DNA from 2 places in the Aeromicrobium sp. S22 genome. Region 1 is predicted to be linked to the other one. Evidence: riboswitches for the same ligand, from Rfam matches in the RefSeq annotation. Region 1 holds a riboswitch; the other holds the start of a gene.
The links. Region 1 has a riboswitch for S-adenosylmethionine ahead of thrC (threonine synthase). Riboswitches for the same ligand answer to the same signal wherever they lie in the genome.

Region 1 (5,733 bases):
GCGCCATGGTGGCGCACCGCAAGAACGTCCCGACTCGCAAGGCGTACGTGCCGAGGGGATGGTCCATCCTCCTGACCGTGATGCTGTGCATCGGCGGCGCCGGCTGGCTCGGGCTGCTGATCGTGGGCGACTCCGACGACCCCGTCGCCTCGCCGACCACACCGTCGATCTCCGTGCCCCCCGACTCCTCGGGCTCCGCCACCGAGCCGACGCCCAAGCCGACCAAGAGCACGAAGACCACCGAGCCCACGCCCAGCGCGGCGCCCACCGAGAGCGCGCCCGCGGTCCGGCGTGACGCGCCCGTGTCGGTGCTCAACAACTCCGGCATCGGGGGAGCGGCCGCGGCGTTCTCGGCCAAGGTGACCGCGGCGGGCTGGTCGCTCGGCGGCATCGGCAACTGGACCGGGTCGATCCCGGCCAACACCGTGTACTACCCGCCGGGTCTGAAGGCGCAGGCCGAGCAGCTCGGCCAGGACGTCGGGATCGAGCGCATCCTGCCCAGCGTGGCACCCATGAGGATGGACCGGCTGACGATCATCTTGTCGGGCCCGCAATGATCGGGGTATGAGCTCGTCCACCCGCGCCGCCGTCCTGGCCGATCCGCGCCACACCCTGCTGGCCGTCGACTTCGACGGGACGCTCGCCCACATCGTCGAGGACCCCACCCGCGCGTACGCCCATCCGCGGTCGGTCGCGGCGCTCGCGAGGCTCGGGACGGTGCTCGGCCAGATCGCGATCGTGACCGGCCGCCCCGTGCCGCAGGCGCTCGAGCTCGGCGGCTTCGAAGGGCGTGCGGGGCTGGAGCACCTCGTGATCTACGGGCAGTACGGCGCCGAGCGCTGGGACGCCGAGAACGGGGAGACGACCCGGCCCGACCGGCCGGACGCGATCCGACGTCTCGCGGACGTCCTGCCGTCCTGGCTCGCCGAGCGCGGTGCGGGTGACGCCCGCCTGGAGGACAAGGGGCTCGCGATCGCGATCCACACGCGCGGCATCGGCGAGGGGCTGCTGGACTCCCTCGCGGCCCCCCTCGCCGAGCTCGCCGCCGAGCTGGGCCTCGCGGTCGAGCCGGGTCGCCAGGTGATCGAGCTGCGTGCCCCGGGCCACGACAAGGGTGACGCGCTGCGCCTGCTGGTCAACGGCCTGGACGCCCGCCAGGTGATCTTCGCGGGCGACGACCTCGGCGACCTGCCGGCGTACGCCGCGGTCGAGTCGCTGCGTGAGCGGGGAGTCGGGGGCCTCCTGATCTGCTCCGCCTCGACCGAGCAGGACGCCCTGGTGGCGCGCGCCGACGTCGTCCTCGACGGCCCCGACGCCGTCGCGGACTGGCTCGAGCAGCTCGCCGACGACCTCCACGTCTGACCCCCGGCCGCGGATTCCCAGGAGAACCTGGGAATCTGTCGCCTCGCACGCGTTGCGACCGGGGCGAGGCGCCGGTTTCCGGGCAGAGGCACCCGTCTCGCCGCGTACGCGGTGCGGCGTGCCCGCATGCCGAACGGCAATCGTCCACCATGTGGACGGAGTAGACACATCGTGAGACGCCCGCCTAGGCTGGGGCCACTCATCCAGAGGGGTAGAGGGACACGGCCCGACGACACCCCAGCAACCAGTCGCGACATGCGACCAGGTGCTCATTCCGTCCCGGACGACAGTCGATCCGGGAAAGATGACCCGGAGGTACGCGTGACCATCACCGCCCAGAGCTCGACCCAGGCCGCCACCCGTCCCGTCGTCCGCGAAGGGGCCTTCGGTCACGCGACCGGCCTGGCCTGTCGCGAGTGCGGCGCCACGCAGGAGCTCGGCCCGCACTACGTGTGCAGCGAGTGCTTCGGCCCGCTCGAGATCGTGTACGACTTCCCGGCCGTGACCCGCGAGCAGATCGAGGCCGGACCGGCCAACATCTGGCGCTACAAGGCGCTGCTGCCGGTCCCGGACGACATCGAGACGAGCCCCAACCTGGAGCCCGGCTTCACGCGGCTCCTGCGGGCCGACAACCTCGCGGCCGAGCTGGGCCTGTCCCGGCTGTGGGTCAAGGACGACAGCACCAACCCGACCAACTCGTTCAAGGACCGCGTCGTGGCCTGTGCGCTCAGCGCGGCCCGCGAGCTCGGCAGCAAGGTGTTCGCCTGCCCGTCGACCGGCAACCTGGCCAATGCGGTGGCTGCGGCCGGGGCGCGGGCCGGCATCAAGACCGTCGTGTTCATCCCCAGCAACCTGGAGACCCCCAAGAAGGTCAACTCGGCGATCTACACCGAGAACCTCGTCGCGGTCGACGGCAACTACGACGACGTCAACAAGCTCGCGAGCGAGATCGCGGGCGAGGAGGACGGCTGGGCCTTCGTCAACGTCAACGTCCGCCCGTTCTACGCCGAGGGGTCCAAGACGCTCGGCTACGAGATCGCCGAGCAGCTCGGCTGGCGGCTCCCGGACCAGATCGTGATCCCGGTCGCCTCGGGCTCGCAGCTGACCAAGGTCCACAAGGCGTTCCGCGAGCTCGTGAAGCTGGGCCTGGTCGAGGACAAGCCGGTCAAGATCTACGGCGCCCAGGCCACGGGCTGCTCGCCGGTGTCGGAGGCGTTCCGTCAGGGCTGGGACGCGATCAAGCCCGTGCGCCCCGACACGATCGCCAAGTCGCTCGCGATCGGCAACCCGGCCGACGGCATCTACGTGCTCGACATCTGCCGCGAGACCGGAGGAGCCGTCGCCGACATCTCCGACGACGAGGTGCGTGACGCGATCGTCCTGCTCGCCCGCACCGAGGGCATCTTCACCGAGACCGCCGGCGGCACGACCGTCGGCGTGCTGAAGAAGCTCGTCGAGAGCGGGGTGCTCGACCCCGAGCTCGAGACCGTCGTCATCAACACGGGGCACGGCCTCAAGACGCTCGACGCCGTCACGGACCTCGTGGGTCCCGCCGCCACGATCGCCCCCACCTACCAAGCCTTCGTCGACGCCGACATCGTCTGACCTGATCCCACCAGCCGAGGAGCACGCCCATGTCAGTTGCAGTTCGCATCCCCACGATCCTGCGCGCGTACACGCAGGACCAGTCCCAGGTCACCGCCGAGGGAGGAACCCTCACCGACGTCATCGAGTCGCTGGAGTCCAGCTTCCCGGGGATCAAGGCGCGTGTCGTCGACGAGCAGGGCAAGCTGCGCCGCTTCGTCAACATCTACGTCGCGGAGGAGGACGTCCGGTTCTCGCAGGGCCTGGACACCCCCACGCCCGACGGCTCCCAGGTCTCGATCATCCCTGCCGTCGCCGGGGGTTGCTGACCCGTCCGGGGCTCGCGGACCGGCCGTGACCGCAGGGCGCCGAGGCGGGTACGCTCTTCATATCGAGCCCTCGGCAGGTGGGCTCGCATCTGTGACAGGTGGGAGTGGCGGCATGGTGCATGGCACCGTCAAGTGGTTCAACGCTGACAAGGGCTACGGGTTCATCGAGGTGGAGGGCCAGGACGATGTCTTCGTCCACTGGTCCAAGATCGCGTCCGACGGCTACAAGACGCTCGAGGACGGCCAGAAGGTCGAGTTCGAGGTGGTCGACGGGCCCAAGGGTCGCGAGGCCCACGAGGTCGTCAGCCACTAGGCAGCACAGGGACCCGGTCCGGGGGGACCGGGTCCTTTCATGTGTCGGCGAAGCGTGGCCTATACGACACTTGCCATGTCACATGAGCACTGACATACTCCCGGTATGCTCATCTCCGCTGCTGACCCCGTCACCGCCCCGACCGGTGGCGCCGAGCTCGGTCAGGTCATCGGCCTGTCGGTAGCCGCCACCGTGGTCACGTGCATCCTGCTGGCCATCGCCTGGGCCCACCGGACCCACCGCATCGACTGGTTCGACAATCTCGGCAAGCGCCTCGGCGCGCAGTACGGCGAGCCCGGCTGGTCCACGATCCCGACGATGTTCGTCGCGAGCTCGCTGATCGTCGCGCTCCTCGGCTTCATGTGGGACGTCAGCCTCCACGCGGGCCGGGGACGAGACGCCGGACCGCTGGCCAATCCCGCGCACTACCTGATCCTGTACGGGCTGTTCGCCCTGTTCGTCGCGGGCATGTCGGCGATCGTCTACCCGCGGGACGGGGAGAAGCCCGGCATCGCAGCCGTCCGCATCACCCGCCACTGGTACGCCCCCGTGAGCGGCATCTTCATCGCGGCGTGCGGCCTGTACGCCCTGATCGGCTTCCCGCTCGACGACGTCTGGCACCGCATGTTCGGCCAGGACGTGACGCTGTGGGGACCCACGCACCTCATGCTCATCGGCGGCGCCGGCCTGTCCACCGCGGGCATCATCCTGCTGAACCGTGAGGCCGAGATCCACATGCGCGCCCAGGGCCGGGCGATCCCGACCTGGCTCAAGACCACGCTCAACTCGGTCGCGTTCGGAGCGCTGCTGATCGGTCTGTCGGTGTTCCAGGCCGAGTTCGACTTCGGCATCGCCCAGTTCCGCATGGTGTTCGCGCCGCTGATGATCGTGGCCGCGGCCGGCATCTCGCTCGTGGCGGCGCGCCTCTACGTGGGGCCCGGCGCCGCGATCGGTGCAGCGACCTTCTTCCTGCTGATGCGCGGCATCATCTCCTTCCTCGTGACCGACGTGATGGGAGAGGCCCACCACGTCTTCCCGCTGTATCTCGGCAGCGCGATCCTCATCGAGCTGCTCGCCCTGTCCCGGCTCAAGGACAAGCCGTTGTGGTTCGGCGCGGTCGGCGGCCTGCTGATCGGCACGGTCGGACTGGTCATCGAGAAGCTCTGGAACGACCAGGTCTTCCAGTTCGCGTGGACCCGGGACATGTGGGTCGAGGGCCTGCTCATGGCCGTCCCGGTCGCGATCGGTGCGGGCCTGTGCGGAGCGCTGTTCTCGATGGGCCTCAAGGGCCAGCTGCCGCACAGGAACGTGGGCCGGGTCATCGTCACCGCCTCGGTGCTCGCCCTGTCCGCCGCGGTCGCCAACGGCCTCTACGCGACGGTCCCGAAGGACGAGTCGGCCACGTTCGCGCTGACCCAGGTCGGCACCCCCGAGGAGCCCGAGGTGACCGCCCAGGTGACCTTGTCCGACGGCGTCGCCGACGACGACCCCACCTGGGTCCAGATCACCGCGTGGCAGGGCGGCGGTGAGGGGGTCGTCACCGACCGCCTGCGCCGCACGGGCGACGGCACGTACGAGTCGACCAAGCCGGTCCCCGTCGGCGGCAACTGGAAGACGCTCCTGCGCGTGCAGGACGGACGTACGCTCGCGGCCGTCCCGATCTTCCTGCCGGCGGACGCGCCGCTCAAGGTGGGTGAGGTCCCGGCCTCCGCCTCGTTCACGCGCGAGTTCGTCCCCGAGATCGACATCCTGCAGCGTGAGCGCAAGGACGACAGCTCACCCGTGCTGTGGGCCGGCGCCAACATGGTCGTCCTGCTGTGCAGCCTCGCCATCATCATCGGCATCTGCGTCTCGGTCTCGCGGGTCGCCCGCCGGATCGAGGAGCATGAGGCCGCGGGGTCCGATCGAGCACCTACCCTGACCTCATGACCCCTGACGGCACACAGGTGCTGGGTGACGTACTGCTGGCCCACCACGTCGCGCTGCTCGCGATCCCGGCGATCGTGCCGGCCGTCGTGGTGGTCGGGGTCGTCCTCTACATCGCCCGCAAGGACCGACGTGAGGAACGGGAGGAGCGCGAGCTGATCGAGCGCGCCCTCGACCCGGCCGAGAACGACGACACCGACCGACCCTGACCCCTCCCAC
Region 2 (5,733 bases), on a different contig from region 1:
CGAGGAGGTCCGCTTCGTCGAGTGCTCTCATGAGGACGCTCTCGACCGGGCCGACGACATGGTCGACCAGCTGATCGACGAGGGCTGGCAGCCGTCCGACATCGCGGTGCTGACCACAGGCCCGCGGCACCCGGAGCAGAAGTCGCGGCAGGAGGCCGGCTGGCAGTCGTACTGGGACTCGTTCTGGGACAAGGACCAGGTCTTCTACGGACACGTCTCGGGATTCAAGGGGCTTGAACGACCCGCGGTGATCCTCGCAGTCAACGAGCAGCCGGGACGGGATCGAGCGACGGAGCGTCTGTACGTCGGACTGTCCCGCGCTCGGGACCTGTTGGTGGTCTGCGGGGACGCGGAGCACATCGAGGCACAGGGCGGACCGGCCGTCCTGAAGCGACTGAGGGGGATCAGATGAGCACGGACCCAGCTGCCGCGTGGGACGACCCCGTCTGGCGAGAGACATCGGACAACCGCTGGCAGGCAGGCCTCCGGCTTCAGCAGACGTGGTGGCGCCAGACGATCGCGGGTCAACCGGCCGGTCCGGCGACCGGCCAGCCGGGTCGGCTCGTCGGTTCGATGTTGCCGCTCGATGTCTCCCTCGACGTCAACTTGATGACGCCCGCTGCCCGCGCGGCATTTCACCGGGCCAATAGCGACTCGAAGGGGCGTCCGGGGATGATCCAAGAGGACCGCCTCCGTCGCAACGCCCTCTCGTCGCAGCCGCTGTGCTTCAACCTCTTCGGTCATCTGGCGAGTGATCCGGCGTCGATTTTGCCGTGGATCCGGGAGATAGACGATCAGGCATCCATCGTCGACGACATCAGGATCGAGTGGGCGCCGAGCACAGGTACGTTCTCCGGCTCCGCGTTCGATGCGTTCGTCGAGTACACGACCGGGACGGGAGAGCGGGGATTCGTCGGGGTGGAGTGCAAGTATCACGAAGATCTGAAAGCGACGCTGCGCAAGCCGGCCGCACAGAAGTTCCTTGAGCGCACGAGCAGTCAATGGTGGCAGCCGGATGCGGCATCCCACTTGGACAAGAACGGTCTCCGCCAGCTCTGGTTCAACCAGCTCCTCACGCAAGCGACCATCGAGATCGAGGCGTACGACCGCGCGTTCGGCGTGGTCGTCGCGTGCGACGAGGACCAGGCCGCGCGCGTTGCGACCGCCAAGGTCCAGGAGCAGCTGGTGAATCCTGCCGGACTGAGCTTCCACTCGATCCAGTCGATCGTCGAGGCCGTCGACGGCCACGACGACTGGCGTCGCACGTTCTCCGAGCGCTACACCGACTTCTCACCCATCAGTGGCCTCCTGCCCCAGAACGATCCTCGTCGGCCAGCGACCTCGAAGAGTCCTCGTGGGTGAGAGGTCGTCGTCGACACGGTGATCGCCCGAGGGGATGCCCCTCCGGTCGAGCGTGCACCCGGCGCGTACGCCAGGACCTTCCCACAAAATTCGGGGGCCACACCCCCGTGGTGGGCGCACGCGCTGGCGGCCGATCGGCGCGAGACGAGACGACGCGGACACCCGGCCAGCTACGAGCGGAACTCGTAGGTCGTGACTGCATCGCGGTCGATGCTGGTGATCAGGCTGTTGTAGAAGACTTCGGTCTGGTCCTTGAGGAGTGCGCTGTTCGACGCCAAGTACTTGGTCCGTGCCTTGCTGTCCAGGATCTTGTTGATCATCTCGACCTTGTCGATGTCTGGGGTGAACCACTCCAAGACCCCAGCGTCCTCTGTTGCGACCTTGAAGGTGGGCTTCTCGTAACCGATGAACGTGAAGTCCGGAATGGAGACGCGAAATGAGTTCTCTCCCGACTTGGTCACCTCGACCTGGGCGCCATCGATCCCGAGTTTTGCATTGAAGTTGTACTGCAGGAAGACCTGTTCAGCACTGCCAGGGATGCACTTTCCGAAGGCCTCCGCGCAGCGCTTCTCATTGGTGATGCCTTGGACACCAAGGCTGAGGAGAGAGACCTCCTGGGTGCGCTCGATCGCATGAATGACTTGGGAGTCGTGGCTCTCCGACTCGATCCCGAACGGGCTGAGCCAGCCCAGGTCTCGAGTGGTCGCGAACGCGCCAATGCCGAGCGCGAATGCTACGAACACAGACAAAAAGCGGAACGTCCCGCGAGGGGCCCGAGGCGTCATGGTTCCCCTGCTTTCTGGAAGTTCGCGGCTGTGGGAGTCCCAGGCATCGAGCCCGGAGGCAGGCTGGGGTGGCCGCGGTTCTGAAAAAATAGCCCATCAGGCGGGCGTAGGCGCGCAGAACAGCAGGCCAGAAAGTCCTCGAATGTCGGGTTTTTACGGTCTTTTGACGGTCCGGTGTCACCCACCGAGCTTCCAGGTGATCGAGCCGGTGTCCCATTCGGCCGTGCCGGCGTAGCGGTAGCCCGACGCCGTCCCGTCGTTGTTCTCCTCGTTGACAGCGATGCACTCGAACGTCCCGGTGAGAGCGGTGAGATCGTCAGTGGATCCGCCGCCCGTAGCCGTGCAGCTCGTGTACTTGATCGGACCCTCTAGGAGGTCGTCGGCGACATTCTCCTTCGCGTCCTTGGTGATCTGCTTCTCGAGTGCCTCCACCAGATCACGACGCACGTCTCGCTCGGCCTCGTCGGCCCGCTCCCGCGCGTCTGCAGCGGCGTCTCGCTCGCGGCGGTCCTGCCGCTCCGCGGCTGCCGCCGCTCGGTCGCCTGCCAGTCCGTCCTGATGTTTCTTCACGGCGATGGCCGCCGTGCCGCCCGCCACGAGAAGCACGACCAGGGCCGCGACCAGAGCAACCTTGCGAGACGGCCGGCGCGACCGGCGTACGTACGGAGTGCCGCAGCCGGGGCAGAACTCACCCGGCGACGTGTTCGCGGCGCTGCACTTGCGACAGATCCGGGTGGGTGTGGACTCTGCTTCGTTGTCAGTCATGCGCGCTCTCAGAACGAGTCGTTGATCGTGATGCGGTCGTACGACTTCGGCAGCTCGTCCGTGCTGCCGCACGAGAGCGTCGTGGTCTGACCGATGGCTACCGGCTCGGTCGTGCAGTCGGCGAGTGCGAGCACCTCGCTGCCCTTCATGAACTTGATCTCGACGAGGGCCGAGTCCTTCTTGTCGCGGTTGTTCGTGACTTTCAGCTTGGTGATGTCGACGCTGCCGAGCACGTCCTCGTCGACCTTCCAGCCGGACGAGTAGTCGAAGCCCGACACGGAGAACTTCTTGCCCTCGACGATCGTCAACGGGTTGTCGGGGCCGCCGGGCTGCTTGTCCTTGGCCACTTCCTTCTCGATCGACTTGCCGGCCTCATTCGCGGCGCTGCCGAGGAGTGCGGTGCATCCGGCGATGAAGAGGACGCACGCCGCGATGATTCCGAGCATGACGTTGCGGAACGTGTGCCTCTTCTTCGGTGGCGCGACCTGCTCAGGCGTTGCCTGCTGGGTGTGCTCGGTCCACGAGCTGCCGTCCCACCAGCGCATGGCGCCGGACGAGTCGGGGTAGAAGCCGGGCGGCGTGCTGCCGCTAGGGGGTTGAGTGTTCATGGGAGTCCCTCCGATCGGGGCAGCACTGCGCCGCCCGCCGAGTCAGCATCGACCGGCACGGAGGCGGAATCGACCGAAGTTGGCCGGTATGGCCACAGCGAGCCACTCATGTGGTCACTTCGAAGCGCCTCAGCCGGAACTGTCAGGTCCAGCGCGTAGCGTCGTCCCCACGCTCACGAGCGGCAGCGACAAGTACCTGGCTGGCTGTCCGGCAACCCCCGACGTGGTGGGTGCCCCAGGAGAAGAGCAGGTCACGGATGACCGTCCGCGACAAGCGATCGGAGGCGCAGCCTCCAGGAACGAGCACCTCATGAACGATCCGACCACCCCGTCCACCGCGGCCTGCGGACTCTTCCGTCCGGGCCATTCCGTGCACTGGATCCAGGCGCGGCTCACCCAGCAGGATCCTCGGCCGCACACCACCGTCGAAGTCCTCGGCGTCACCGGGCAGGTCATAACGCTGGGCACGCAGCACGGGACGATCAACGTCCTCAATCACGATCCGGCTCGTCTTTCAACGATCGTCGACCGGCATGGCGGAGCGCGTGTCCTGGTGGGCCATCACGTCCTGCGACTTGGTGGCGGCTTCTTGATCAGCGTCTCGGACGACATCGAGGCAGGGCTCGGCGAGTGCACCACGCTGTGATTCCACGATCCACGCACGCGTGAAACCGCAGTCGAATGACCGCCGCGGCACGTAGTCTGCCGCCATGAATGACGACGCCGCGGTCGAGGCCCTGCAGGCTTTGGTCCGGATCCCGAGCGTCAGTGATCGTGATCCTGACAAGGTCGACATCGCGGCGTTCGACGAGCTGTTGGCCGAGATGCGGCGCCGGTTCCCGCTGCTGCACGAGCGGCTCGAGCCGACCCGCATTGACACCCACGGGCTGCTGTTCCGCTGGACCGGCGCCAGCGCAGCCAGGCCGGCCGTGCTGATGGCGCACCTGGACGTCGTGCCGGTCGAGGGGGAGTGGTAGCATCCCGCGTTCGGTGGCGACATCGTCGACGGCAACATTTGGGGTCGCGGGACGCTGGACGACAAGGGCAGCCTCGTGGGCATCTGCGCGTCCGTTGAGAGGTTTCTGGCCAGAAACTTCGTCCCCGCCCAGGACGTCTGCCTGTCGTTCGGGTGCAACGAAGAGGTCTCCGGCTCTGCCGCCGTGCTGGCCGTCGAAGAGCTGAAGCGCCAGGGGGTCGAGCCGTGGTTCGTCCTCGACGAGGGCGGCGCGATCGCGAGCGAGGCGTTCCCCGGCGTTGCCGCGCCGATCGGGGTCATCGGGGTGACCGAGAAGGGCGTGACGTCGGTCGAGCTGCGGGTCGAGGGACGCGGCGGGCACGCGTCCACTCCGGCCAAGATGGGGCCGACGGCTCGCATTGCCCGCGCGATCACCCGCATCGACCGCTCGCCGATGCCCGCGAGCGTCCCGGCGCCGACGGTCGAGCTGTTCCGCCGCATGGGCTCGCACGCACCGCTGGCCCTGCGTCCGATCATGAAGAACGCCGGCCGGGCCAAGCCGCTGCTGACCCGTGCCCTGCTCGCCGCCGGCCCCGAGCCGGCCGCGATGACCCGCACGACGTTCGCGATCACGACCCTGTCCGGCGCGCCCGCGCTCAACGTCATCGCGGCCACTGCGAAGGCCGGCGTCAACATCCGCATCATGGTCGGCGACACCGTCGCCGGCGTGCTCGAGCACGTCCGCAAGACGGTCAACGATGACCAGGTCCACATCGACGTCGTCGAGCAGAACGAGCCGAGCCCCATCTCGCCGATGGACGAGGCATTCGAGCTCATCGAGTCGACGATCACCGAGCTGTTCCCCGACGCGGTGCCCTCCCCGTACGTGATGATGGCCGCCACCGACTCCCGGTTCTTCACCGCGATCTGCCCCCGGGTCTATCGCTTCGCGCCGTTCCGGATGACCAAGGCCCAGCGCGAGTCGATCCACTCGTACGACGAGCACCTGGGCGTGGACGCGTTCCTCGACGGGGTCCGCTGGTACGGACGCCTGATCGAGAGGCTGCCCGCATGACCACGAACGAACGCCGCATCACCCCGATCCAGGGACTCGGCGTCGTCGTCGGCTTCCTCGTCGCGGTCGAGATCGCCAGCGGCGTGCTGCAGGGCTACTACACGCCGATCTATCCGCAGATCGCCGAGCACCTCGACATCTCCGAGGGCGACATCAACTGGTTCGAGGCCGCTCAGCTGATCG

Region 2: linked by a shared signal. The riboswitch ahead of GEV27_RS07675 (hypothetical protein) and the one ahead of thrC (threonine synthase) in region 1 are both predicted to bind S-adenosylmethionine.

The regions. Positions count from the first base shown of each region.
Region 1 covers NZ_WJWV01000003.1:461,494-467,226, forward strand. The annotation lists gene GEV27_RS15215 (LytR C-terminal domain-containing protein) at 9-557, shown strand; gene otsB (trehalose-phosphatase) at 565-1,362, shown strand; SAM riboswitch class I at 1,559-1,673, shown strand; gene thrC (threonine synthase) at 1,690-2,967, shown strand; gene GEV27_RS15230 (MoaD/ThiS family protein) at 2,997-3,275, shown strand; gene GEV27_RS15235 (cold-shock protein) at 3,388-3,588, shown strand; gene GEV27_RS15240 (hypothetical protein) at 3,694-5,517, shown strand; gene GEV27_RS15245 (hypothetical protein) at 5,514-5,723, shown strand.
Region 2 covers NZ_WJWV01000001.1:1,576,262-1,581,994, forward strand. The annotation lists gene GEV27_RS07650 (NERD domain-containing protein) at 1-412, shown strand, start outside; gene GEV27_RS07655 (hypothetical protein) at 409-1,362, shown strand; gene GEV27_RS07660 (hypothetical protein) at 1,533-2,105, opposite strand; gene GEV27_RS07665 (DUF2510 domain-containing protein) at 2,325-2,912, opposite strand; gene GEV27_RS07670 (DUF2510 domain-containing protein) at 2,921-3,520, opposite strand; SAM riboswitch class IV at 3,692-3,803, shown strand; gene GEV27_RS07675 (hypothetical protein) at 3,831-4,166, shown strand; gene GEV27_RS17750 (hypothetical protein) at 4,231-4,497, shown strand; gene GEV27_RS07680 (M20/M25/M40 family metallo-hydrolase) at 4,519-5,550, shown strand; gene GEV27_RS07685 (MFS transporter) at 5,547-5,733, shown strand, end outside.